2 regions of the Gilvimarinus sp. 1_MG-2023 genome follow, and region 1 is predicted to be linked to the other one. Evidence: predicted binding sites of a transcription regulator. Region 1 holds the regulator's gene; the other holds the start of a gene.
The links. Region 1 encodes FNR, which switches genes on or off when oxygen is low (the NO sensors DNR and NnrR bind a similar motif). Its sites were predicted from a motif close to TTGATNNNNATCAA; they were not measured.

Region 1 (11,847 bases):
GCGAAGCTGCGCATTTATTTTCGATTGTCGGGCGCTACGACCCCAACCGCGGCCGCGTGATTTTGCCTCTGGCCGATTGGGATCAGCGCGATCGCACCCAGCAGGAAATGATGGCCCAACTCGAGGCCCCAATGCGTGAAATACCCGGGGCGTTTGTACGGGTTCGCAGCACCAACAGCCTTGGTATTGGCGGCGGTGGCGGCGGTATTGAAATCGCGTTGGTGGGCAGTGATTACGACAAAATTTTTGCCGCCGCCGAGCAATTTGTCGAGGTCATCGGCGAGCGTCTGCCCCAACTGTCGGACCCGGATATTAATTTTCAGCCCACCCAGCCCCAATTGGCAGTGACCATTGACCGGCGCAGAGCCTCGGAACTGGGCATTCCTCTGACTAATATCTCGACGACTTTGCGCGCCATGGTGGACGGGTACGATTTGGTGGATTTGTCGGTGGGGGATGAAGCTATTCCGATTATTTTGGAGTCCTCCGGTGATCAAATTAACGACCCCGGGGATTTGGTTAATTTATACGTCAGCACCGAAGATGGGCGCTTGCTGCCACTGTCGTCGGTGGTGACCATTACCGAAGAGGCTGTGGCGGCCGAGCTGGATCGGCATAAGCAGCGCCGGGCGATCGAAATTGAGATGGATGTGGCGCCGGGCTATGCCTTGGCTTCGGCGGTGGACGATTTGCGCCAGTTGGCTGATACAGAGCTGCCGCCGGGCATTGGTTTGATCTTTTTGGGTGAGGCCGAGACTCTGGATGAAACCTCAAAAGAGGTCGCCATCACTTACATCATTGCATTGCTGGTGGTGTTTTTGGTGCTCTGTGCTCAATTCGAAAGCTTTAGCAGCGCGCTCATCGTTATGCTCACAGTGCCTTTTGGTGTAGCCGCGGCGATATTTGCTCTGTTGTTGACCGGCACCAGCATTAACGTCTACTCGCAAATTGGGTTGGTGATGTTAATTGGTTTGATGGCCAAGAATGGTATTTTGCTGGTGGAATTTGCCGATCAGCTGCGCGACCGCGGGTACAGTGTGATCGAGGCGGTGCGCCATGCGGCCCAAGTGCGTCTGCGGCCTATTTTTATGACCATGATGTCGACTGTATTTGGCGCACTGCCTTTGATTTTAAGTGCGGGTCCGGGCTCCGAGGCGCGCAACTCGATCGGTTGGGTTATTTTTGGCGGTTTGGGTTTAGCCGCGGTCTTTACTCTGTATCTAACGCCTGTGGTTTACACCTTGGTGGCGCGCTGGACCAACCCCCGAGCCGAGGAGGGCGGGCGCCTGGCGGCCGAGCTCGAGCAAGCCCAAGGTATTCCGGATCGCCATGAGGGCTAAGGCGTCCGGTGGTATAATGGGGTTAATTTAATCGTCACAAGTGGTTATCAGGAGCGATATGAAACCTGTTCAAACTCAAATTGAAGCTGATTTACAGCAGCATTTTGCCCCAGCTGTACTGCAGGTGGAAAACGAAAGCCATATGCACAGTGTGCCGCCCAACTCAGAAACACACTTTAAAATCACCCTGGTGAGCGAAGCGTTCGCGGGCAAAAGGCCTGTGCAAAGGCATCAGGCGGTCTACGCCGTGCTCACCGAGCAAATGGCCGGGCCGGTGCATGCGTTAGCCCTGCATACATTCACCCCCGAGGAGTGGCAAAACGCCCAGGTGCCAGATTCCCCTAATTGCTTAGGCGGCGGAGGCAAGTAATTAAACAGTTTTTTTAGCGCGAGTTGAGCGAAATCAACTCTCGCTGAAAAATACTGGCTGTATAAAAAACAACCCGCTATAATCCCGCCCCCTCGCCGTTTACAACGGTAAAGACTGACCAATCGGAAGACTGAAAACGACTATGAGCCAAATTGTTGTCGCCGCCATGTACAAATTTGTTGAACTACCTGATTACCAAGCGATGCGCGAGCCTCTGCTTGCCGCGTGTGATCGTTTTGGTATCAAGGGCACCTTGCTGCTGGCGGCAGAAGGCATTAATGGCACGGTTTCAGGAACCCGGGAGGGCATCGATCAGCTGCTTGACTACTTGCACAGTGACGAGCGCCTAGCGGATATAGAACACAAAGAGTCGCTCTATCAGGAGAAACCTTTCTATCGCATGAAGGTAAAACTCAAAAAAGAGATTGTGACCATGGGTGTTGAGGGCATAGACCCGAAACAGATTGTGGGCACCTATGTAAAACCGCAGCAGTGGAATGAGTTGATCAGTGATCCGGACGTATTGGTGGTGGATACGCGCAACCAATATGAGTGCGCCATTGGTACCTTTGCCAATGCGGTTGATCCTGAGACCGAAACCTTTCGCGAGTTTCCCGCTTACGTCAAAGATAATCTCGATCCTAGCGAGCACAAAAAAGTCGCGATGTTTTGCACCGGTGGTATTCGTTGCGAGAAGGCATCGGCCTACATGAAAGAGCAGGGCTTCGATGAGGTGTACCACTTAGAGGGCGGCATTTTAAAATACCTAGAAGAAATTCCCGCCGAGCAAAGCCTGTGGCAGGGTGAGTGTTTTGTGTTTGATAACCGTGTCGCTGTGGACCACGATCTACAGCGCGGCCAGTACGACCAGTGTTTTGGTTGTCGCCACCCCATTACGGAAGATGAAAAACGCTCTGAACACTACATGAAAGGTGTGTGTTGCCCGCGTTGTTACGACAAGCTCACCGATGAGCAAAAGACACGTTTTGCCGAGCGACAAAAACAAATTGAACTGGCCAAGGCTCGCAACGAAGCTCATCTCGGGGCCGAACCGCCGGCTCGTCAGAGCAAACAAGCCAGTCGCTCCTGAGATCACGTCGTAAATTTGTCATCTTTACGTGGTAGTCTCGGGTTATAATTGTCTGCAACAACGCCGTTTGGCACGAGCTTGTGACTCACTAACAGTGACTGAAGGTGTCCTTGAGGGGACTACGTAAAGGTAAAGTGAATGGATTTTGAACAGTGGCAGGTGGATATTAACGCTGGAGAAGCTCGCCATGAGTGTGGCTTGATTATTCGGGTAGAAGGCGACCCCGCTAACCCATCCTCCGTTGATCCGAACAACTTCCCTAAATCTTTAAGTTTTGTCGACCAGGCCCGGTTGTTGCGCTGTGGCATGGAGGCACTGGCCAGCGCCGCACAAAGTGGAGGCTACCGCTCCAGCACGGGCCCGAGCCCGACTCGGGTCAAAAGCAAAACTGCTCAATCACTGGAAGAAAAAGCGCGCTTGTTTGCCGAAAACCCCGACAAGCCCAAGCGCGCTGTATTATCTTTAAAACGTCGTAAACCGTCCGAGCCTGCTTCTAGCGATTAACCAGCTGGCCGCGCAATTGTAGAACGGTGCGATGTTGCTCAAGCTGCTGCATCATTTGATCGAAATCTTGCTGCGCGATATCCAGACCATTGGTGACAATCACCTCTTTGCTACCGTTATACACTAGCTCATTGAGCTGTTCGGAAACTTTATCGATAGCGCCGAAAATCTTATCGGTGGTGGTTTTGTCGTGAAAGACGCGGCCCTGATCGGTTAGACGCAAGTAATCATCGCACTCCACCAGCCACTCTTTGCGCTGATCCAGCATTTTTCGAATATTATTCATGCCGCCCTTATGGCCGCCCGGCAATTGCGAGGTGCGGTACTTCTCTAGGCTACGATAATCTTGCAGCAGAAAGTCTGAGCGGGTGGTGCGGCAAAATTCTGAGTCAAGGTAGCCGGCAAAATTGACGCCGTGTTCTGTTTCGGCTTGAGCTTTTTTACAGGCCTCATCACAGGCCAGTGCGGAACCACTGAACACCGCTAAAAGCAATAGGAAGGCTTTAACCGGTAGGTGTTTCATAATCGAATACCCTTAGTTGTCGTTTTTGTTATCTAAGTCACACTTTTGGTATAAAGGAGTTTGCTCTTAAGGTCAAGTAATTACATAAACTAAGGCGTTCTTATTCGAAATTGATTCAATTGTTCAAAAATTAATGCGATAGAGTTTTATAAATTGGGGCTGGCTGGGCAGCACAACCCCAGATCAAACTTGAAAAGTGTTTATTTATGCGCCAAGCGCTTTGCCGACCAATGCAGAGACCGAGTCCGGCAGTGGAATCTTAAGTGCTGCAGCGTGTCCATCGGCCGACATTTTATTCCAGGTTTTTTGGATAATACTGATCAGTTTAGGCTCGTCGTGTTTGCGGGCAAAGTCTTCCAGGTAATAGCGAATAAACACCAGACAAATCACATCCTCCAGCGTCTGCACCTGTGGGTCGCGTTTTAACCGTTTCTTTTGCAGCATATCGGCAACACTCTGGCAGTCGGCTGCGCTGTAGCCATGATTGTGCATTAAATCGGCGGTTCGCTGGGCGTGATGCACACCGAGTTCGGTACGCCATTTTTTATAGCCGGCACGATCCATTGGGTAGTCACTGCGAGCAATTACCCAGCGTTCAATGTGTTGGGCTCGGGCGGCTATTTGCAATAGCTCGTCGGCATCGGGGGCAAATTCGGACAGCTCGCGGCTCATACGCTGGCCGTAAACCAGCTCTTTAGGACTGCCATCCGGCTCTTGATTGGGGTCTTGGCGATTAATATCGTCAATCGTGTTGAGCAGGTCGTGCAGTGGCTTAATCATCAAAATTATCCTTACAGCTTTTGTGGGTTAGGGCCTGAAGCTGCTCTAGGTCATTAATCACAAGGTCTTTGCGGTTAGTGCTGAGGATCTTGAGCTTTTGTAAACGCCCGAAAACGCGGCTGACCGTTTCCAGTGTGAGCCCTAAAAAATTGGCCATATCACTGCGCGACATGGGCAGAGTAAATGCTACCGCCGATAAATTGTGCCGGGCGAGGCGGGCCGAAATGCTCAATAATAATGAGGCTACGCGCACCTCGGCCGAGGTACGGCCAAGCAGGTTGCGTTGTTTCTGATCGGCATTGATTTCTCGACTTAAAAGCTGCAATAGGTTGCGTTGTAGACCGGGCACCTGTCGACTTAGGGCTTCAAGCCGTTGATAGGGAATGGCGCAAACAGAGGTGGTTTGTAAGGCAATGGCGGAATTAACATGCTGGTTATCAGCCGGACCATCGAGCCCGACGACCTCACCGGGAAGGTAAAGTCCGGTGATGTGTTGCTCGCCATCGGTGTTGGTGCTAAAGGTTTTAATGGCGCCCGAGCGAATGGCAAATAAAGCTTTAAATGAGTCGCCTTGGCGATAAATAGCATCACCTTTTTGCAGCGGTTTACCGCGCTCGACAATAGAGTCGAGCTTATCAATATCGGAAAACTCTAAACTTAGAGGCAGGCAAATACTGTTCAGGCGGCAATCGCTGCAATGGGTATAGGCCGCGCTATGAGCAGACGTGCAGATTCTATGCTGGTGTTGATTCATCGGGATAGATCCTAAAGCCAAATACCTATAAGTGGTTACCAGTCTACGCGATTGTGCCGCTTGGTTTAAGCAGTTTGAACCCTCAGAGGGTTGGCTCGCTGGAGATGAGGGGCGGTTAAAGCGTGCAGAGGTGCTATGGATGGGAGGTGTCGGCCTACTTCACCTCTGGCAAATTAATGTCAATACGGTACCAATGTTGCCAGCGCTTTCCGGTAAGCCAGTAATGACCGGTGCTGGCATCGTAGGCAATACCATTGAGTACATTGTCAGGGTCTTTGTAAGCTTCTTTCGGTACTAGACGGCTGACGTCTAACTGGCCGACTACCTCACCGGTGGTCGGCGCAATGGCGACGATGGTATTGGTTTGCCAGATATTGGCCCAGATATACCCCTCGGCAAACTCCAGCTCATTGAGCTTACGCAGCGGTTGGCCATTGCGCGATACGGTCAGGGTGCTATCGAGTTCGAAATCGGGGGCGCGATGAAAATATAAATGTTCACTGCCATCGGAGCGAATGAGATGAGTGTCGTTATGGGTCAGGCCCCAACCTTGACCTTGATAGCGAAATTGGTCGAGTACTTGTCCGGTCTTAGGGTTGAGCCGCCAGCCGGTGTTGTGACGCCAGCTCAGCAGATACACATTGCCTTTAAACACACTGCTACCCTCGGCGAAAATCGGGGCGGATAATCCTAAGCGCCAGTGTGGCTCTGTCTGTGAATTATCGGGGTGGGGTAAGCGCTCGATAAACGATTGCCCCACCAGACCACTGCTGTGAATAAGGTCGCCCTGATAGAGCTCTAACCCCTGGGTAAAGGCCGGTGCACGCTTTTGGATTGCAACCAAATCGTATTCAAACCAAGGTGCTTGCGTAACGGCTTGTGCGCTGAGTAAACATAAGCACAGAGATGCGAAAGCGACACGGTGAATCAACGCTGGCAACAATTCTCTTTCCTCTGGATCGATTGACGGTTCATAATACCTTTTATTGTTGTCAAAGACAGTGTTGCTGATTCTTGGTGTTTGTAAAATCGGCATATTTTTTACCACGACAGAACAGGCAGTTGTATGACTCGTTTGCGTTCGTTTATTACTCTAACCTTGCTCGGTGGCCTAACCGTTGTGCTGCCCATTACGATATTTCTATTATTGGTGCAGTGGCTTGTCAGTTTTATTGATAGCGCGATTGAGCCGCTCAGTGCGTGGCTGGCCGGTTATGTCACCGTCAGTGGCCATGTGGCAGATATGCTGGGGGTGGGGCTGATATTGGCCGCTTGTTTTACTATTGGCTTGCTGGTGAAAACCGGTATTGGTCGCTGGTTACACCGCAAGGTGGACGGGTTGCTTTCTAAGCTCGCCCCGGGCTACAGCACTATTCGCGAAATGGTCTCGCAAATAGTCGGTGGCGAGGGCAATGCTTCATTGTTAAACGGTAAAGTGTGTCGTGCTTATATCATGGGCAAAAGCAGCCCCGTGTGTGTGACGGGCATTGTGACTGCCGAGCACGAACAGGGCAGCTATACCGTGTATGTCCCTACCGCTCCGGTACCCACCTCCGGGTTTGTTTACCATTTGCCCGCTGATTGCATTGAGCTGTTGCCCGGTGTGACGGTGGAGTCGGCCATGCGCACGGTGATTGCTTGCGGCAGTGGTTCGCAGATTATCATGGCAGAGGTGGCAGACAAGAGCTCCCAAACAATTGAACCCAAGGAGCATTAAACGCTTGCTGGAGTGTCGGTTATCTACTTAGAGCTTTTCGCTTTGTTTTTGCTCGCGGCTTTACCGCGCCCTTTTTTAGCCGGCTTTTTCACCACAGGTGGAGCCTCGGGGGCTTCTTGTTTGACCTCGCTGTTGGTGACATAAACGATAGCCTCGTTGACCGCCGAGGTGACTTTATCGGCCATTTCTTCTAGCTCCTGCGGCGACATAAAAAAAGTCATATCCACATCAAATCGAATATAGCGCGGGGGCAAGCGGTTGAGTGCCACACAGGCCACGTCGGCGATAAAATCGCGGTCGCCGGCACGGGCTCTTTCGCTGGCTTCGTGAATGGCCTGTACCACATGTTTTTCGTAGTAATTATGAAAAGTGTCCAACTCGTCTTGGCTGATAAACGCGGTATGGCCGGGGGAGGCGAGCATTTGGTCTTCTCCTGTCAACGCAAATAAACTTGAGTATAGACCTATCAGCCGTAGGGCGCACAGTAGCGCCTAGAGCCTGTAAGAGCGTAATGGCTCTTGTGTGTTATTGGCCGCGAATGATCTGGCGCAGTAAAAAGCGCGCCGGGTGCAGCGCCTGAGCTAGCGCGCGCTCTAACGGTGGGGGTTCACGGTTGATCAGGCTGGCTAAAAATTCGGCGGCCAAGGGCGTGTAGGCCAGCCCGCGTGAGCCGTGGCCACAATTGATATACAGCCCCGGCCAGTAGGGAGCAGGGGTATCAAGTCGTCGCCGCGCATTTTGAGCCAAACCGGCAAAGTTTTCTGCCGCCGCCATCGCGTCAACCAGAGGCCCTACCACGGGCAGGTAGTCGGGCGTCGTGCAGCGAAAGGCCGCTCGTCCTTCAAGCGAGGCGCTATCGGCTGGGGCAAGCTCGCGGTGCAACTCCGGGCTGATGGCCCGCAGGTGCTCCAAATTCTCGATATGATCATCTTGGTTTAGGGCCAGATTACTTTGGCCAAGATTAAACGTTGCCCCGACGCAATGCCCACTGGGTGTGCTTGGGGCAATATAACCCCGGCTACACAGGGCTGTTTTAAGCTGGGCACTGAGATCACTGGCGGGTAAAAAGCTGACCTGGCCGCGAATCGGTTTGAGTGGCAGGTGAGCACTTTGGCTAAACTCTTGCGCGGAGTGGGCACACGCCATGATAACCACCCGGGCTTGTGCGATCTCTGTACCTGTCGGACCCAGCGTCTGCCAGTGTTCTTCGTGGCGCTCCAGTGATGCTATGGGTGTGTCGGTGCGCAGAGTAATGGCTGGGTGGTCGAGCAAACTTTCGCACAATGCGTGCGGGTTAAACCAACCGCATCCGGGAAAATACAAACCGCCCTGTGATAATTCAACACCGGCCAGTTCAGTTGCCTCGGTGGCACTGACCAGACGGCACAGTTCACTCTGCCCCAGTGCGACTGCCGTTTGGGTCAGTGCCTGGCTTTTGCGCTCGGTATCGGCTAACTGAATCAACCCCGAGCGCTGGCCGTTAGCGGCCTTTTGCCAGTAGGGCCGGTAGTATTGTTGAGCGTAATTAAGTGCTGTTAAATTCCAGCGCGGCAGGGTTTCATCGCGGTGGCTGAGTTTAGCGTAGAGTAGCCCTTGGGGATTGCCCGAGCCTTCTTGGGCGATGTCATGACGGCGTTCAATCACCAAGACTTTCCAGCCGCGCTCGGCCAGTGCCCGCGCGGTATGGCAACCGGCCAGCCCCGCGCCAATCACCAGCGCTGTTTTTACCCCTGCCGGATGAGTGGCCCGCTGCACCACGCCGACCGCACCTTCGCCTTTGCCGGGCGTCACGTTTGTCGGAGCTTGCTGCCAGGCGGCCTGAATCATCTCGCGTTTGCGGCCAAAACCCGGCGTTTTATTAATGCGAAAGCCGGCCGCTTGTAGCCCGCGTTTGACGATGCCGGCAGCGCTGAAGGTGGCCGCTGTGGTCTTTGGGCCGGACAATTGGGCGATGGCGGCAAACAGCTCATCCGACCACATCTGCGGGTTTTTGCTCGGAGCAAAGCCATCGAGAAACCAGGCGTCTACGCGAAAATCTGGCCGACTGTAGGCGGTATCGATGCTCGGTAATAGTTGGGAAAAGCCGCAAGCGGCATCGTTGATGATTAAGGTTAGGTTGACTCGCCCCGCAAAATGCAGCCGGTGAATGCCGGGGCCTAAGTGGCTGGGGTAAGCCGCCAGCAGTTGTTGGCTTAGGCTGGCAAGCTCCGGCCACAACGCCAGTGCGCGGGTAAGATCGCGACGATTGACAGGGAATTTCTCCACACTGATAAAGTGCAGCTGGGCATCATCCGGCGCCTGTTCCAACCACAGCTGCCAAGCGGCCAAAAAGTTTAGGCCGGTGCCAAACCCCGTTTCGGCGATCGTAAAATGCTTGGGCGCTGCGTTTTGGCCGAGCTGGGCAAAGCGCTCGGTCAGTTGGTTGCTGGCTAAGAACACATGGCGGGTTTCGGCCAGACCATTGTGGCGGGAGAAGTACACATCACCGAAATGGGAGGAGGTGGGCTGACCGTCCTCGCCCCACTTAATGTGGGCAAAAGCGGGTGCCTGAGGGCTGTCACCGGTGTTTTCAATCACAGGCCAAATTCGCGGGTGATTTGCTCGCACCAGCTCTGGATGCGCTGCTCAGACAAGTCAAACTCGTTTTCGTCATCCAGCGCTAGGCCGACAAACTGAGTATCGTTATTGATCAGCGCCTTGGACGCCTCGAACTCATAACCTTCATTGGGCCAGTAACCGCAGGGGGTGGCGCCAAGCTTGGCAACTTTGGTGTGTAAGTAGCCCATGGCATCGAGAAACCACTCCGGGTAGCCAATTTGATCGCCCAGCCCATAGAGGGCGACTTTTTTGCCCTGCCAGTCAATATCGTCGATATCGTCCCAAATTTCGTCCCAATCCTCTTGCAGCTCGCCGTAGTCCCAGGTGGGGATACCCAAAATAATGCAGTCGTAGAATTGCGCTTCAATAATAGGGGTCTCGGCGATGTTGTACACATCGACCAGATGCTCCCCCAGGGTTTGGCGAATTTTGTCCCCCGCCATTTCGGTATAGCAGGTGGAGCTACCGTAAAACAGGGCAATCGGTGCTTTACTCACAGCAACTCCAACCACTCAGGTAGCCAAGCGGCTACTTGTTCGTGTGGATCATCGCCGCTGCTGGCGTCCAGCACCAGTGGCTCGCCGACGCGCTCAGCGCCAATATCGCCCATGGCCTCGTCGATGGCGCGCCCGGCCTCGGCGAAGGTGGCGTAACTGCTATCACCCAGGTTAATCACACCGTAGCGCCGCCCGGCAATCGACGGGAAGTCGCGAGTTAGCTCCAGATATAAAGGCTGAATATTGCCGGGTAAATCACCGGCCCCGGTGTTGGAGGTGCAAATTAAAATAATGTCCTGCGGGTTGTCAGTGATATCCGCCGCCTCGGGCAGAGGATTGACCATCGCAGTATGACCGGCATCGTCGATCAGGTCTTTGGCGGTGGCGGCGACGGACTCAGCAGTGCCCATTTCTGAGCCCACCATGATTTGTATGCGTGCCATAAAAATACCTCTCGCCCAAAAGGGCTGCATGATAAAGCTTTTAGTCGCTAAGGTTAAGCGGGCGGCGCTGCGCCGGCAAAATCCAATTGGCGCCAGGCTTCGTAGACAATCACCGACACCGCATTGGATAAATTCATACTGCGACTGTCCGCCAGCATGGGGATGCGCAATACTTGCTCGGGCGGCAAAGACTCCCGTACATCCGCCGGTAGCCCTCGGGTTTCGGGGCCAAACAACAGGTAATCACCCGCTTGAAACCCGGTATCGCTGGGGCGGGGCTTGCCCTTGGTGCTGAGAGCAAAAATTCGTTCGGGCTTGGCCTCGGCAAGAAAGGTGGGCCAGTCGGCGTAGGTTTTTAAGTCGCGCCACTCGCCGTAGTCCAGCCCGGCCCGGCGCAGGCGCTTGTCGTCGAGTTCAAACCCCAGCGGCTCAATCAGGTGCATCTGACAACCGGTGTTAGCGGCCAAACGGATAATATTGCCGGTGTTGGGCGGAATTTCGGGTTCGAACAATACAATATGAAACATAGCGGTTGGTTTGGCTCTTGGGTCGGTTTTCAACTAGGGTGATCTTATTGGCGACAATTATAATCTATGCGTATTTAAGAGTATCGCTATCTGTGCGCTCAGGGGGTGAACATGCTTATTGTGGCACAGTAGTGAGTCTGTAAAGCGCTTATACCTAGTTACACCATATCACCGAAATTACACCATATCACCGACACTCTAGCCTCATTGTTTGAGCACCACCAACCATTAAGTTTACGGTTTATGGGTTGAATCTAAGCTGGAAGTATCAAGTCATAAAGGGTCTCTCTCTTCTCCTTTTGGGGCATCACCTTCCGAGCTGTTTGTCGGGGGCATTATCTACGGTTTGTATTGGCCTGGCTTTTGCTCTTCTCTATACAAAACCGTATCTAGCCCCATATTGCTCGAAGTGTGCGCCGCTTTTGTGCGTTGCCGCTATATATTGCACGGAAAGTGACGATCTAGTGTTCTGGCGATTTGTGAAGTTCGGTGCATGGGGCAGGGCGGTGAATTCTTTTAGCACCAAAAGGTGGCATTTTGACTGAAAAGAAGCAAAGCCTTGTGATTGTAGGCAACGGTATGGCGACCGGACGCCTGTTGGACGAGCTGATCAAGCGCGATGTATCGCGCTTCAATATTACGGTGATCGGTGACGAGCGCCAGGGCAGTTACAACCGTATTATGCTCTCGCCGGTACTGGCCGG
Region 2 (11,847 bases), on a different contig from region 1:
CCACAGACTGACGCTGACTGGCGTGAGCAGTATCAGACTAAACATCATTAAGAGCACGCCGAGTACGCGGGCGATTACCGCAAAATGCATAGCGGCTCCGGGATGTAGGGTCGATTAACAGTGAGCATATTGACGGCCATATTTAAAAGAAGGTAAAGCCCACTTGAAATAATTTTTCGATGTCGCGGGTATGTTTTTTGTTGAGCAAAAACACAATCACATGATCACCGCTCTCCACCACAACATTGTCGTGGGCAATAATCACTTCACTGCCCGAACCTTTTTCACGCACTATCGCACCGATATTGGCCCCTTGGGGGAGGTCGATATCTTCCAGCGCCCGACCCACCACTTTAGAGGAGCTTTTGTCGCCGTGGGCAATAAGCTCAATGGCTTCGGCCGCGCCCCGGCGCAGCGAGTGAACGCTGACCATATCGCCCCGACGTACATGGGTTAATAAGCTGCCGATGGTGGTGGTTTGGGGGGAGATGGCGATATCAATATCGCCGCCTTGTACTAAATCGACATAGGCTGGGTTGTTAATTAGGGCCATGACCTTGCGAGCCCCTAAGCGTTTGGCCAACATGGAGGACATGATGTTGGCTTCGTCATCGTTGGTCAGAGCCAGAAACACATCAGTGTCTTCAATGTTTTCATCGGCCAGCAAATCTTGGTCGGATGCGCTGCCCTGCAGCACAATGGCCCGCTCCAAGTGTTCCGACAAATGCGCGGCTCGCTCTTTATTTTGCTCTACCACACGAACGCTGTAGCGGTTTTCCAGCTTGCGCGCTAAGCGCATACCAATATTGCCACCGCCGGCAATGATAATGCGTTTGTAGGAGGTTTCCATACGGCGCAATTCACTGATTACCGCACGGATATCGTTTTTGCCGGCAATAAAAAAGACTTCGTCATCCGCTTCAATGACTGAGGAACCGGTGGGCATAATAGCCCGGCCGCGTCGATAAATTGCCGCCACCCGGGTGTCGACCGAAGGCATATGCTCGCGTAAAAAACGCAGTTCTTGCCCAACCAGTGGCCCGCCGTGATACGCCTTTACCGCAACCAGTTGCACCTTGCCTTCGGCAAAGTCGAGTACCTGCAAAGCTCCCGGAGTTTCAATTAAGCGGTGAATATAATCAGAAACCAGTTGTTCGGGGCTAATCAGTACATCAATGGGGATGGAGTCGTTGGCAAATAACTTATTATTGGTCAAATAAGCGGTGGCGCGTACGCGAGCGATTTTTGTGGGCGTGCGAAACAGACTGTGGGCCACTTGGCAGGCGATCATATTGATTTCGTCGTTATTGGTGACGGCCACTAACATATCCGCGTCTTCCACCCCGGCTTGGATCAAAATATCCGGGTGTGAGCCTTCGCCGTTGACGACGCCAATATCGAGGCGATCGCGCAGTTCACGCAAGCGTGCTTGATTGGTGTCAATAATAGTAATGTCGTTGGATTCGTCAGCGAGGTTTTCCGCTAAGCTGGCGCCCACCTGTCCTGCACCCAGAATAATAATTTTCATAAACCTGCCAGGTTATCCCTTAACATTGCGCTATGACTGATACATTCTTAATGGTAGCAACTTTACCGCTTTTGGCCGTCACTTGGCTATTTTTGTTAGCTTTGCGTAATAAAAGCCATCGTGATGATGGCTCGCTTGTAGCAATTGGCGGCCATGGGGTTGCGCAAGTCCCCAGTCGGCCTCAATACCGACAGATGCACAATCAGGGGTTCGGTTTACAAACGCCGCTACAACTTGGCTGTTTTCATCAGGCAGTGCCGAGCAGGTGGCATACAGCAGTATGCCACCTGGCTTTAGGGTTGCCCATAGAGCGTCGAGCAATCGGTTCTGCAGGTGAGTGAGAGTAGCAATGTCATCCGGGCGGCGCAGTAATTTGATATCGCTCTGGCGGCGGATGATGCCAGTGGCCGAACAGGGGGCATCGAGCAATATACGGTCGAAGAGCTTGCCGCTCCACCAGTCGGCGGTTTGACTGGCATCACCTTGTTGCACCTGGGCGTGAACACCCAGCCGGTCGAGATTTTCTTGGACGCGCTTTAGGCGTCGCTGATCGCAATCGAGTGCCACAACTTCCTCCAGTTGTGGCTGCAGCTGCAGTATGTGACCGGTTTTGCCACCTGGCGCACTACAGGCATCGAGTACCCGCTGCCCCGGGGCCAACTCTAATAGCGGGGCGGCTAGTTGTGCCGCCTCGTCTTGTACGCTGACAAGGCCTGTATCGAAACCGGGTAGTCCGGTAGGGTCAGCCGGTTTGTCCAGCGTAATACCGCAGGAGCTATAGCGGCACGCTTTGGCTTCGATGTTCTGCTGGGTTAAGCGCTCCAGATAATCCTCGCGCGTTACTTGCTGGGTATCAATGCGCAAGCTCAACGGTGGATGAGCATTGTTAGCCTCTAGCATTTGGGTATAGTGCTCTGGCCAAGCTTTGCGGTATGCATCGATTAACCACTGCGGGTGAGCTTTTTGAAATTCCGGGTTGCCGCCTAATTTGGCGACAATTGATTCGCCTTCGCGTTGGTAGCGTCGCAGGGCGCCGTTAATAACCCCCGTGGCCCAAGGTTTTTTCAGCGCTTTGGCGGCGCCAGCAGTTTCGCCAATGGCCGCATGATCGGGAATGCGCATAAAATCTAATTGATACAGGCCGAGCAACAGCAGCGCTTGAATATCGCTGTCTTTGGCGCGCAGGGGTTTATCCAGCAATTTGCGCGCGATCAGTTGCAGCCGGGGGTAGTAGCGCATGGTGCCATAACACAGCTCGCGCAACATTGCGTGATTACCCTCGTCTACTTGCTCTTGTACGGCGGGTAGGCTGCTGGCCAAAGAGCCCTTGTGGCGCAGTAAATCGGCCAGTACGCGAGCGGCGCCAATTCGCGGCTTCATGTATTGGGCTCCAGTAGCCGCTCACCCAAAGCGAATAATCCGGCGTTGCCTCGCAAAACATCGCTGACCGCCATAGCGCGTTTGCCGGGTAGCTGCAAAGATTCAATGCACAGGCTGCCACGGCCACAGGCGACGGTGATTTGATCTTCGCCAATCTGCACGATTTCACCCGGCGCGCCCTCTGTGGCGGGGCCCAGGCGGGCTTGCCAAATACGAATCCGGTCGTCGGGCGATTTCGCTGGGCGGGTAAAGGCGACGGGGAAAGGGTTAAACGCCCGAATCTTGCGGTGCAGCTCGGCCGCGTCTGCAGACCAATTCAACTCGGCTTCGGCTTTGGTGATTTTGGCGGCGTAGTTGGCCTCTGAGTCGTCTTGTGGCTGCGGCTGCGCTTTGTCGTCGGCCAATTGTTCTATCGCGCTTAACAGCGCCGGCCCGCCGAGAGACATTAAAGTGTCGTGCAAACTGCCGCCGGTGTCTTGATCCGTGATTGGGCAGCGTTGCTCCACTAGCATATCGCCTGTGTCCAGCCCCACATCCATTTGCATAATGGTCACGCCACTTTGGCTGTCGCCCGCCTCAATGGCGCGTTGTATAGGTGCCGCGCCGCGCCAGCGAGGCAGCAGCGAGGCGTGAACATTGATACAGCCTAGCCGCGGTGTGTCCAATACGGCTTTGGGTAGGAGCAATCCGTAGGCAACTACCACCATTAAGTCGGCGTTGAGGGCGGCCAGTTCGGCCTGAGCGTCGGCATCTTTTAAGCTTTGGGGTTGCAACACCTCAATACCGGCGGCTTCTGCGGCTTGTTTAACCGGGCTGGGTTTAAGCTTTTTGCCTCGTCCGGCGGGCCGGTCCGGCTGGGTATAGCAGGCGACAATCTGGTGGGGGCTATCGAGCAGAACGTGCAGATGGGCCGCCGCAAACTCGGGCGTGCCCGCGAAAATGATTCGCAGGGGTGTGGTCATAAACAGATCCGGTTGGTCATCGCGCGGCCTAGGCCTGGGCGCGATGTATTTTTTCCAGTTTTTTGCGAATTCGCTGGCGCTTTATCTGAGAGATATAATCGACAAACAATTTGCCGTTGAGGTGATCCAGCTCGTGTTGAATACACACCGCCAGCAGGCCATCTGGCTCGATGCTGTAAGGGTTGCCATCGCGATCGAGGGCATCGACGCGTATTTGCGTAGGACGGTCTACACTCTCATAAAAGCCGGGAACCGATAGGCAGCCTTCGTCGTAGGGCGCTTCGTCCTCGCCCAGCACGCTCACCTCGGGGTTGATAAACACCAAGGGTTCGGTCTGATCTTCCGAAATGTCCATAACGACAATACGTCGGTGAACATTGACCTGCGTGGCTGCCAAACCGATACCGGATGCGGCGTACATGGTCTCAAACATGTTGTCGAGCAGCGTGCGAACGCTATCGTCGACGTTTTCCACAGGCTTGGCAATAGTGCGCAAGCGAGGGTCGGGGAACTCAAGAATTTCAAGTAGGGCCATAAGCTTTGTGACAAACTTCTAGTAAAAAGGTAACAAGCGCTGCTAACATGATGATCGTACAGGAAATAACCTGAGTCTAAGCGTAAGCTCAGTGGTCGCGTAGCACGCTACTTTGCGCTATTATAACGTTTAAACCGCTCAGGACCGAACAAAAACAGGATCGGTTTCTATGAAAAAAATGATTTTTGCAATTCTGGCGCTCTCAGCGGCCAGTGTATTCTCTTGGGCCGAATCCTCGCCGTTCAAGTCCAACTCCCCCAGTGAGTACGTCGTGGTTGAGGGAGATACCCTGTGGGGCATCTCAGATACCTTCCTCGATGCCCCCTGGATGTGGCCTGAAATTTGGCACGCCAATCCCGAAATCGACAATCCGCATTTGATCTTCCCGGGCGATGTGGTGCGCATGGTGTACATTGATGGCCAGCCGCGCCTGACGGTAGATCGCACGGTTCGTCTGGCTCCCTCGGGTGATGCCAAGCTCGAGCCAACCATTCGTGTACTGCCCATAGAGGCAGCGATACCGGCAATCTCGCTGGATAAGATCGCTTCCTATCTGTCGCGCTCAACCATCGTGATGCCAGAAGATGTGGAGGCTGCACCTTACATAGTGGGTGGTTCAGAAAAACGCTTGGTTATGGGCATTGGCGATACCGGTTACGCACGCGGTGATTTCCCCAGTGATATTCACAACTTCAGTGTATTTCGCGAGGGCGAGTCCTTTATTGACGAAAGCGGTGAAGACGAGGACCTGTTAGGGGTTCATGCCGTGGGTGTCGGTGCGGTTGCGATTGATAAAGTACAGGGCGACATAGCTCGGTTGCGGGTAACCCGTTCAGATAAAGAGCTGCGCGCCGGTGATATATTGTTGCCCAGTAAAGAGCGCTCGGTGGACTCTATTTTCTACCCCAGTGCACCCGATTTCCCTATTGAAGCCGAAATGATTGCAGTGGAAGGCGGGGTCAGCCAGATTGGCACCTTGGATGTAGCCATTGTCAACAAAGGTCGTCGCGACGGAGTGCAGGTAGGTAATGTCTTTGAAGGCTTTGTGCGCGGCGAACAAATTGCCGACCATGTTACGGGCGAATCTATTCAGCTGATGGATGAGTCCGCCGGCTTGGTGATGGTGTTCCGCACCTTTGAAAAATTAAGCTTCGTGATTGTGGTTGAGTCAACCCGCCCGATGGCGGTGGGGGATATTCTCCGCAACCCCTAACGATAAGCGCCGCTTGGTGCTGAGATAGCAGGAATCTAGCCATGGATGGCATCGAATCAATCTTAACCCTTTCCTATTTGCCGCAGTTGGGGCCCGCTCGTATTAAGCAATTGCACAGTGCGTTTGGCAGCTGCGCTGATGTGTTAGAGCGCGATCCCCAAGTTCTCGCCGGTTATATGCCAGAGGTCGCACTGACAGAGCTCGGACACTGGCACCGCAACCCTGATCACCCCATTCGTGAACAAGTAAAGCGCGACAGTGACGCTTTGCACAGGCAGGAATCGACAATATTAACGTTTCTGGGGCATGAGCATTACCCAGAGCTTCTCTACAACATCAGTGCGCCACCGCCATTTTTAACGATACGCGGTAGTATCACGACGCTAGAGCTGCCGCAGATAGCGATGGTGGGTACCCGTCGCCCTACGGCTGGCGGTCGCGATGTGGCTCGCAGTTTTGCCCGGTACCTAGCAGGTGCGGGTTTTGCTATTACCAGCGGGTTGGCCTTGGGGGTGGATGCCTGTGCCCACCGCGGTGCTTTAGAGGCCAAGGGCGTTACTCTGGCGGTGCTTGGTACTGGATTGGATACAATATACCCCGCGCGCAACAGAGCCTTAGCGGATGAAATTGAAGCCGCAGGCGGCACTTTAATCAGTGAATTTTTACCTGGTACGGCACCCGAGGCCAAAAACTTTCCCCGTCGCAATCGGGTCATTAGTGGCTTAAGCTTGGGCACTATGGTGGTCGAGGCGGCGGTAAAAAGCGGTTCTTTAATTACTGCACGATACGCCCTAGAGCAGGAGCGCGAAGTTTTTGCCGTACCGGGGTCGATACACAACCCCATGAGTCGCGGCTGTCATGCCTTGATAAAAGACGGTGCCAAGTTAGTAGAAACCGCCGATGATATTATCGATGAGTTGGGGGCAGCAATTGCGTATAAAAAACAGCAATGTTCCCAACCCCAAGAGAAAGCACCCGAACAACACTGGTTGTTACCGTTTATGGGATACGATCCGGTCAGTGTTGACAGTTTGTGCGAGCGCAGCGGTGCCAACACCTCGGAAATCACCCCAGCATTGCTAGAGCTAGAATTAGACGGCCTAATTGAGCAGCGCGGCTGTCACTACTGCCGCATCTGTTGAGCTAGTGAGTCGATTTTTGGCGGCTAGTGTCATGCTCTGGATGTGTCTGACTATCAGCCTCTATATGCCGGTAAGCGTAGACGCCTAAATAGACCATAATCAGTACAATGGCGACGATGGTGGCCACGCTGAGCACTAAAACGAAATCGAACATAAGGTTTCTCCAGCCATAATCAATACGTTTAGCTTATTCCCTGTAAAATGTAAGGTTATTGATGTAGGTCAAACTAGGTTAGATTCGTTGTTTGGTGAATTAATCTAAGGTAAATTTGCCGCTTGTTGGCGCGAGTCAGTTTTTAGGATCGCGTTTTTATTGGCACTTCTTTGTCTAAAGTGATCCCCGGAAAGTAATGTTGTGACTATTTGGCTCAATCATCAACGTATTGTGCATGCGGCCCAAGTGATGAGGGCGGGCGGTGTTATTGCCTACCCAACGGAGTCCGTGTGGGGGTTGGGGTGCGATCCGGCCAACCATCATGCCATTAGGCGCCTGCTTCAGCTCAAGCGGCGTCCGCGTCATAAAGGGCTGATATTAATTGCGGCCGAAAGTGATCAAGTGGCACCTTGGCTTGCGTCCGTAAGCGCTGAACAGCGGGAGCAATTACGGACCACATGGCCTGGGCCGAACACGTGGTTGGTACCTAACCGAGGGTTGGCTTCTCACTGGGTGGTGGGAGATCATACAAGTGTTGCTTTGCGGGTAACTAACCATCCAGTGGCTAAAGCACTATGCATGGCCTTTGGCGGACCTATTATCAGTACCTCGGCCAATCCGCAAAAGCGGCCCGCAGCTAAAACATCCATACACGTTAGGCGTTATTTTGGCGCCCAGCTAGATGCCATTGCTCCTGGGCAGACCGGTGGCAACCCCAACCCATCAATGATTCGCGACTTAGCGAGCGGCTCAATTGTTCGCGGGTAAGAATCCATACGCTGGTTAATTGCTCGGGTGTACCCTAAGTCCGGTGCTGGTACAATGGCGCCCCTTGAGAGGACACTATGACAGATACCCCCGATAAAGCTTCCGTAAAAACGTATTTACTGGAACTGCAAAACCGTATTTGCCAGGCCCTGGAAGAGGTAGATGGCGGTCAATTTCAGCAAGATGAATGGCGCCGCCCTGAAGGTGGGGGTGGGCGCTCACGGGTGCTGGCTGATGGCGCGGTGATCGAAAAAGGCGGCGTTAATTTCTCCCATGTTACCGGCGGGCAGATGCCGGCTTCGGCTACGGCGCACCGTCCCGAATTGGCCGGGCGCTCATTCGAAGCGATGGGGGTGTCTTTAGTGATACACCCGAATAACCCCTACGCGCCTACCTCGCACGCCAACGTACGTTTTTTTATCGCCGAAAAAGAAAACGAGGCTCCGGTTTGGTGGTTTGGCGGCGGTTTTGATTTAACCCCTTATTACGGCTATATCGAGGACTGTGTGCACTGGCACAAAGTGGCCCAAAAAGCGTGCGAGCCGTTGGGTGACGAGGCCTACCCACGCTATAAAGACTGGTGTGACGAATACTTCTATCTGCCCCATCGCAAAGAGGCTCGAGGAGTGGGCGGATTATTTTTTGACGATTTAAACGCTCCGGGGTTTAGCAAAAGCTTTGAGTTTATGCGCTCGGTGGGCGACGCCTATACAGAGGCCTATATGCCTATTTTGCGCAGTCGAAAAGACACCCCATTTGATGATCGCCAGCGCCAGTTTCAACTCTATCGGCGCGGTCGCTATGTTGAATTTAATTTAGTCTACGATCGTGGCACTTTATTTGGCTTGCAAACAGGGGGGCGCACCGAGTCTATTTTAATGTCGTTGCCACCGCTGGTGCGCTGGCAATATGATTATGCCCCGGAAAAAGACAGCCCCGAAGCGGCACTCGCGCGAGACTTTTTGCCGGCCCGAGACTGGTTGGCCGACTCCTAAACGATAATAAAGACAGTAAGCGTTCGGTAAGAAATATCTGTTAACTTTGCCGCACGTTGACACAGTAGGTACCCCATGACGGACAGTTACGCAGTATTTGGCAATCCTATTGCCCAGAGTAAATCCCCGGTAATACATCGCCAGTTTTGCGATCAAACCGGTGAGGATATGAGCTACACCAAGCAATTAGTGGATGAGGGCCAATTTAAACAAGCGGCGGATGATTTTTTTGCCGCTGGTGGGTGTGGTTTGAATATAACCTCGCCTTTTAAACTGGATGCTTTCTCTTATGCCGATCACTTAACCGCGCGGGCGGAACGAGCCGGAGCGGTTAATTTACTGATCAAAGAGCCAGACGGTAAATTACTGGGTGATAACTCTGACGGTATTGGCATGGTCAATGACATGTTAAACCTAGGCTGGGAAATTGCCGGTAAGCGAATTTTGATGTTAGGTGCAGGCGGAGCAGTGCGAGGTGTTTTGCAGCCGCTGCTCAATCAAGAGCCCGAATCGATTACTATCGCCAACCGCACCTTAGCCAAGGCTGAAGATTTAGCCCAAGGTTTTCACGATTTGGGCAACCTAAAAACGAGCAGTTTTTCGGATCTGGCCGGTAAGCAATTCGATTTAATTATTAACGGTACCTCTGCCAGCCTGCGCGGCGATTTACCGCCCCTGCCGGACGGTTTAATAACAGATCATACAGCCTGTTATGACATGACCTACGCCGCAGAGCCGACCGTTTTTTTGACTTGGGCACAGCACCAAAAAGCGGCTCAATTAGCGGATGGCTTGGGTATGTTGGTTGGCCAGGCAGCCGAGTCTTTTTATGCTTGGCGACATATCCGCCCGGAAGTGGTGCCCGTTATTACTGATCTGCGCCGTAAAATGAACGAGAGTAAAAAGAAGGCGGGTTAACTTTAAGCGGTGGAGAATTAGTAGTGGCCGTACTTGGCATAAACCTCGGCACCAGTCATTTTCTCCGTGTGCTCTTGAGCGGCGTAATAGTCGGGCTTTTCCTCAATAAATACTTCTTGGCGCAAGGTAAATGACGTCTCGGGAAACAGGCCGGCTGATAAAATATATTCGTCGTTTGGCCGCAGATAGTAAAATAAATGTGTGCCACAGGTGGCACAAAATCCACGTTCTGCCCACTCGGATGATCGGTAACGGCGCGGAGTATCTCCGCTGAAGGTGACGGGCCCGCTACAGTGTACCGCGTGCAGTGGACCGCTGGTCCAGCGACGGCACATACGGCAGTGGCACAAGCCAGCATCGGTTTGGGTTTCGGTCGATACCTGGATAGCACCGCACAAACACTGGCCTTGCATACACAACTCCCTTACAAGCACGGCCGTATCGGCCGTGGCATTAAGTGATTAAGCGGAAAACCTAGGTTTCGGCAGTGTCTACGGAGGGTTTTTCGTGGCGATGGCCTTTAACGGCGCCTTTGCGATGTGCGAGGGCGGCTTCCAGTTTTTTAGCGGCTTGCGCGATGGCGCTGTACATATCTTGGTGGGAGGCTTGTACTGCCACCGGTGCGCCGAGATACTGGGTGGTAACTTCGATGCTTTGCGAGGCGCGCTCAACCGTGAGCGTGACATTGGCCGCGTCGAGCTGGGGAAAGTGGCTGGCAACCTTGCCTAATTTTGCTTCTACGTTTTCTTTGATTGCGTCGGTAACAGTGACGTGATGCCCGGAAAGATTGATTTGCATAGGGTTTTCCTTCCTCTACCTCTGTGAAGTGACAATTGTTGCCCGAGATTAAATCACCGAGCCACACTTTAAACATGAGCCTGAATAGACAAAAATTCAAGTGGGGAAATCAATTAAATTTAATCAATGAGTCACAAGTCGACATTTGTTAATCAACCTGTATGTTTTGTAACCTGTGCAGGCTCGTTAGTGACTTAGCAGGGCTTTTTAAAGGAACTCTTATGTGGATTCAGACCGAGATATCAATGCCGCCTAAGGCGCGTGGCTTTCATTTGATTACCGATGAAATAGAGCGCCAATTGCCCGATATGAGTGCAATTGCGGTGGGGTGGGCACAGATTTTCATTAAGCATACCTCCGCCAGCTTAACGCTTAATGAAAATGCTGACCCAACGGTTCGTGGCGATTTAGAACGTCATTTTAATCAATATGTACCCGAACGCGCGCCCTACTACCAACACGATTACGAGGGTGACGATGATATGCCTGCCCATATTAAAAATTGTATTTTAGGCTCCAGCCTTATGCTACCAATATCTAAAGGGCGATTTAATCTGGGTGTCTGGCAAGGGGTGTACTTGTGTGAACATCGCAATCGGGCTGGTGGTCGACAATTGGTAGTAACACTCAATGGCGAAGCAATGTGAGCAGCGCCTGAGCGGTCTGCAAGATCCCTTGCAAGCTTAATGATGGCGAAACCCTAGCGTGAAATTGCGTAAATGAGCCGGGTGATTATCGGGTAAAAGGGCTCTGGCGCCGAGGATTGTCGACATCGATCGACAACAACAGGTTTATCGAACAAAGATGTAAGGGCCGACTATACTAGAAATAGTTGCACTCAACTTGCGTAAAACAATTTAGAAGCCCTGCCGACAGGTTAAGCCCTATTGGTTGCAGGGCCGTTATAGCTCTTGAGTATAAGAGAAACTTCTGTCATTGTTGATTGGCAGTATTAGTATGTTAATACATGGGTTTTACCGTGTGTGACTGAAATAACCGTTTAATATGTGAGCAACAATAACAGCTCGGTTCACAGGTATAAAATGACCCTAGACCTCTTTCAACGACTTTCCTACAAACTGGCGCGTACCAGTTTTGTGGTTGTTGTAGTACTGGGGGTGCTAGTGGCAAGCCTGCAAGTCTATTTAGATTTTCGCACCCAATATCGAGAAATACTCAATAACGTAGAAGAAATTAGTCGAGTCAGTCGTAACTCGGCTCAACGCGCTGTGTTTTTATTGGATGAAAATTTAGCCGAGCAGGTAGTCCAGGGCTTGGCTGAATACCGGTTTTTAAGCCAAATAGCCATCTTTGATGACCAGAACCACCTTATGGCTCAGCACCACCAAGCTATCCAGCCCAGCCAGTCGCTCTGGCTAACCCGTCTTTTGGTAGGGGGGAAAGAAAGTTTTGAATACCCACTGATTGCCGAGGATGGCATGGTAATGGGAATG

Region 2: the regulator FNR is predicted to act here: its motif matches at 6,973-6,986, upstream of Q4563_RS09875 (DUF3149 domain-containing protein).

What each region holds. Positions count from the first base shown of each region.
Region 1 covers NZ_JAUOSC010000006.1:57,000-68,846, reverse strand. The annotation lists gene Q4563_RS09080 (efflux RND transporter permease subunit) at 1-1,340, shown strand, start outside; gene Q4563_RS09075 (BolA family protein) at 1,399-1,710, shown strand; gene trhO (oxygen-dependent tRNA uridine(34) hydroxylase TrhO) at 1,853-2,800, shown strand; gene Q4563_RS09065 (hypothetical protein) at 2,939-3,304, shown strand; gene Q4563_RS09060 (hypothetical protein) at 3,294-3,827, opposite strand; gene Q4563_RS09055 (DUF4202 domain-containing protein) at 4,032-4,607, opposite strand; gene fnr (fumarate/nitrate reduction transcriptional regulator Fnr) at 4,600-5,361, opposite strand; gene Q4563_RS09045 (glutaminyl-peptide cyclotransferase) at 5,516-6,304, opposite strand; gene Q4563_RS09040 (DUF502 domain-containing protein) at 6,428-7,078, shown strand; gene Q4563_RS09035 (late competence development ComFB family protein) at 7,102-7,500, opposite strand; gene mnmC (bifunctional tRNA (5-methylaminomethyl-2-thiouridine)(34)-methyltransferase MnmD/FAD-dependent 5-carboxymethylaminomethyl-2-thiouridine(34) oxidoreductase MnmC) at 7,604-9,655, opposite strand; gene fldB (flavodoxin FldB) at 9,652-10,173, opposite strand; gene Q4563_RS09020 (flavodoxin domain-containing protein) at 10,170-10,616, opposite strand; gene trmL (tRNA (uridine(34)/cytosine(34)/5-carboxymethylaminomethyluridine(34)-2'-O)-methyltransferase TrmL) at 10,670-11,143, opposite strand; gene Q4563_RS09010 (NAD(P)/FAD-dependent oxidoreductase) at 11,681-11,847, shown strand, end outside.
Region 2 covers NZ_JAUOSC010000007.1:67,018-78,864, forward strand. The annotation lists gene Q4563_RS09840 (TrkH family potassium uptake protein) at 1-90, opposite strand, end outside; gene trkA (Trk system potassium transporter TrkA) at 143-1,528, opposite strand; gene rsmB (16S rRNA (cytosine(967)-C(5))-methyltransferase RsmB) at 1,607-2,908, opposite strand; gene fmt (methionyl-tRNA formyltransferase) at 2,905-3,870, opposite strand; gene def (peptide deformylase) at 3,899-4,405, opposite strand; gene Q4563_RS09865 (LysM peptidoglycan-binding domain-containing protein) at 4,575-5,618, shown strand; gene dprA (DNA-processing protein DprA) at 5,660-6,760, shown strand; gene Q4563_RS09875 (DUF3149 domain-containing protein) at 6,762-6,914, opposite strand; gene Q4563_RS09880 (L-threonylcarbamoyladenylate synthase) at 7,116-7,682, shown strand; gene hemF (oxygen-dependent coproporphyrinogen oxidase) at 7,760-8,677, shown strand; gene aroE (shikimate dehydrogenase) at 8,753-9,595, shown strand; gene Q4563_RS09895 (GFA family protein) at 9,613-10,008, opposite strand; gene hpf (ribosome hibernation-promoting factor, HPF/YfiA family) at 10,070-10,393, opposite strand; gene Q4563_RS09905 (secondary thiamine-phosphate synthase enzyme YjbQ) at 10,615-11,040, shown strand; gene Q4563_RS09910 (putative bifunctional diguanylate cyclase/phosphodiesterase) at 11,437-11,847, shown strand, end outside.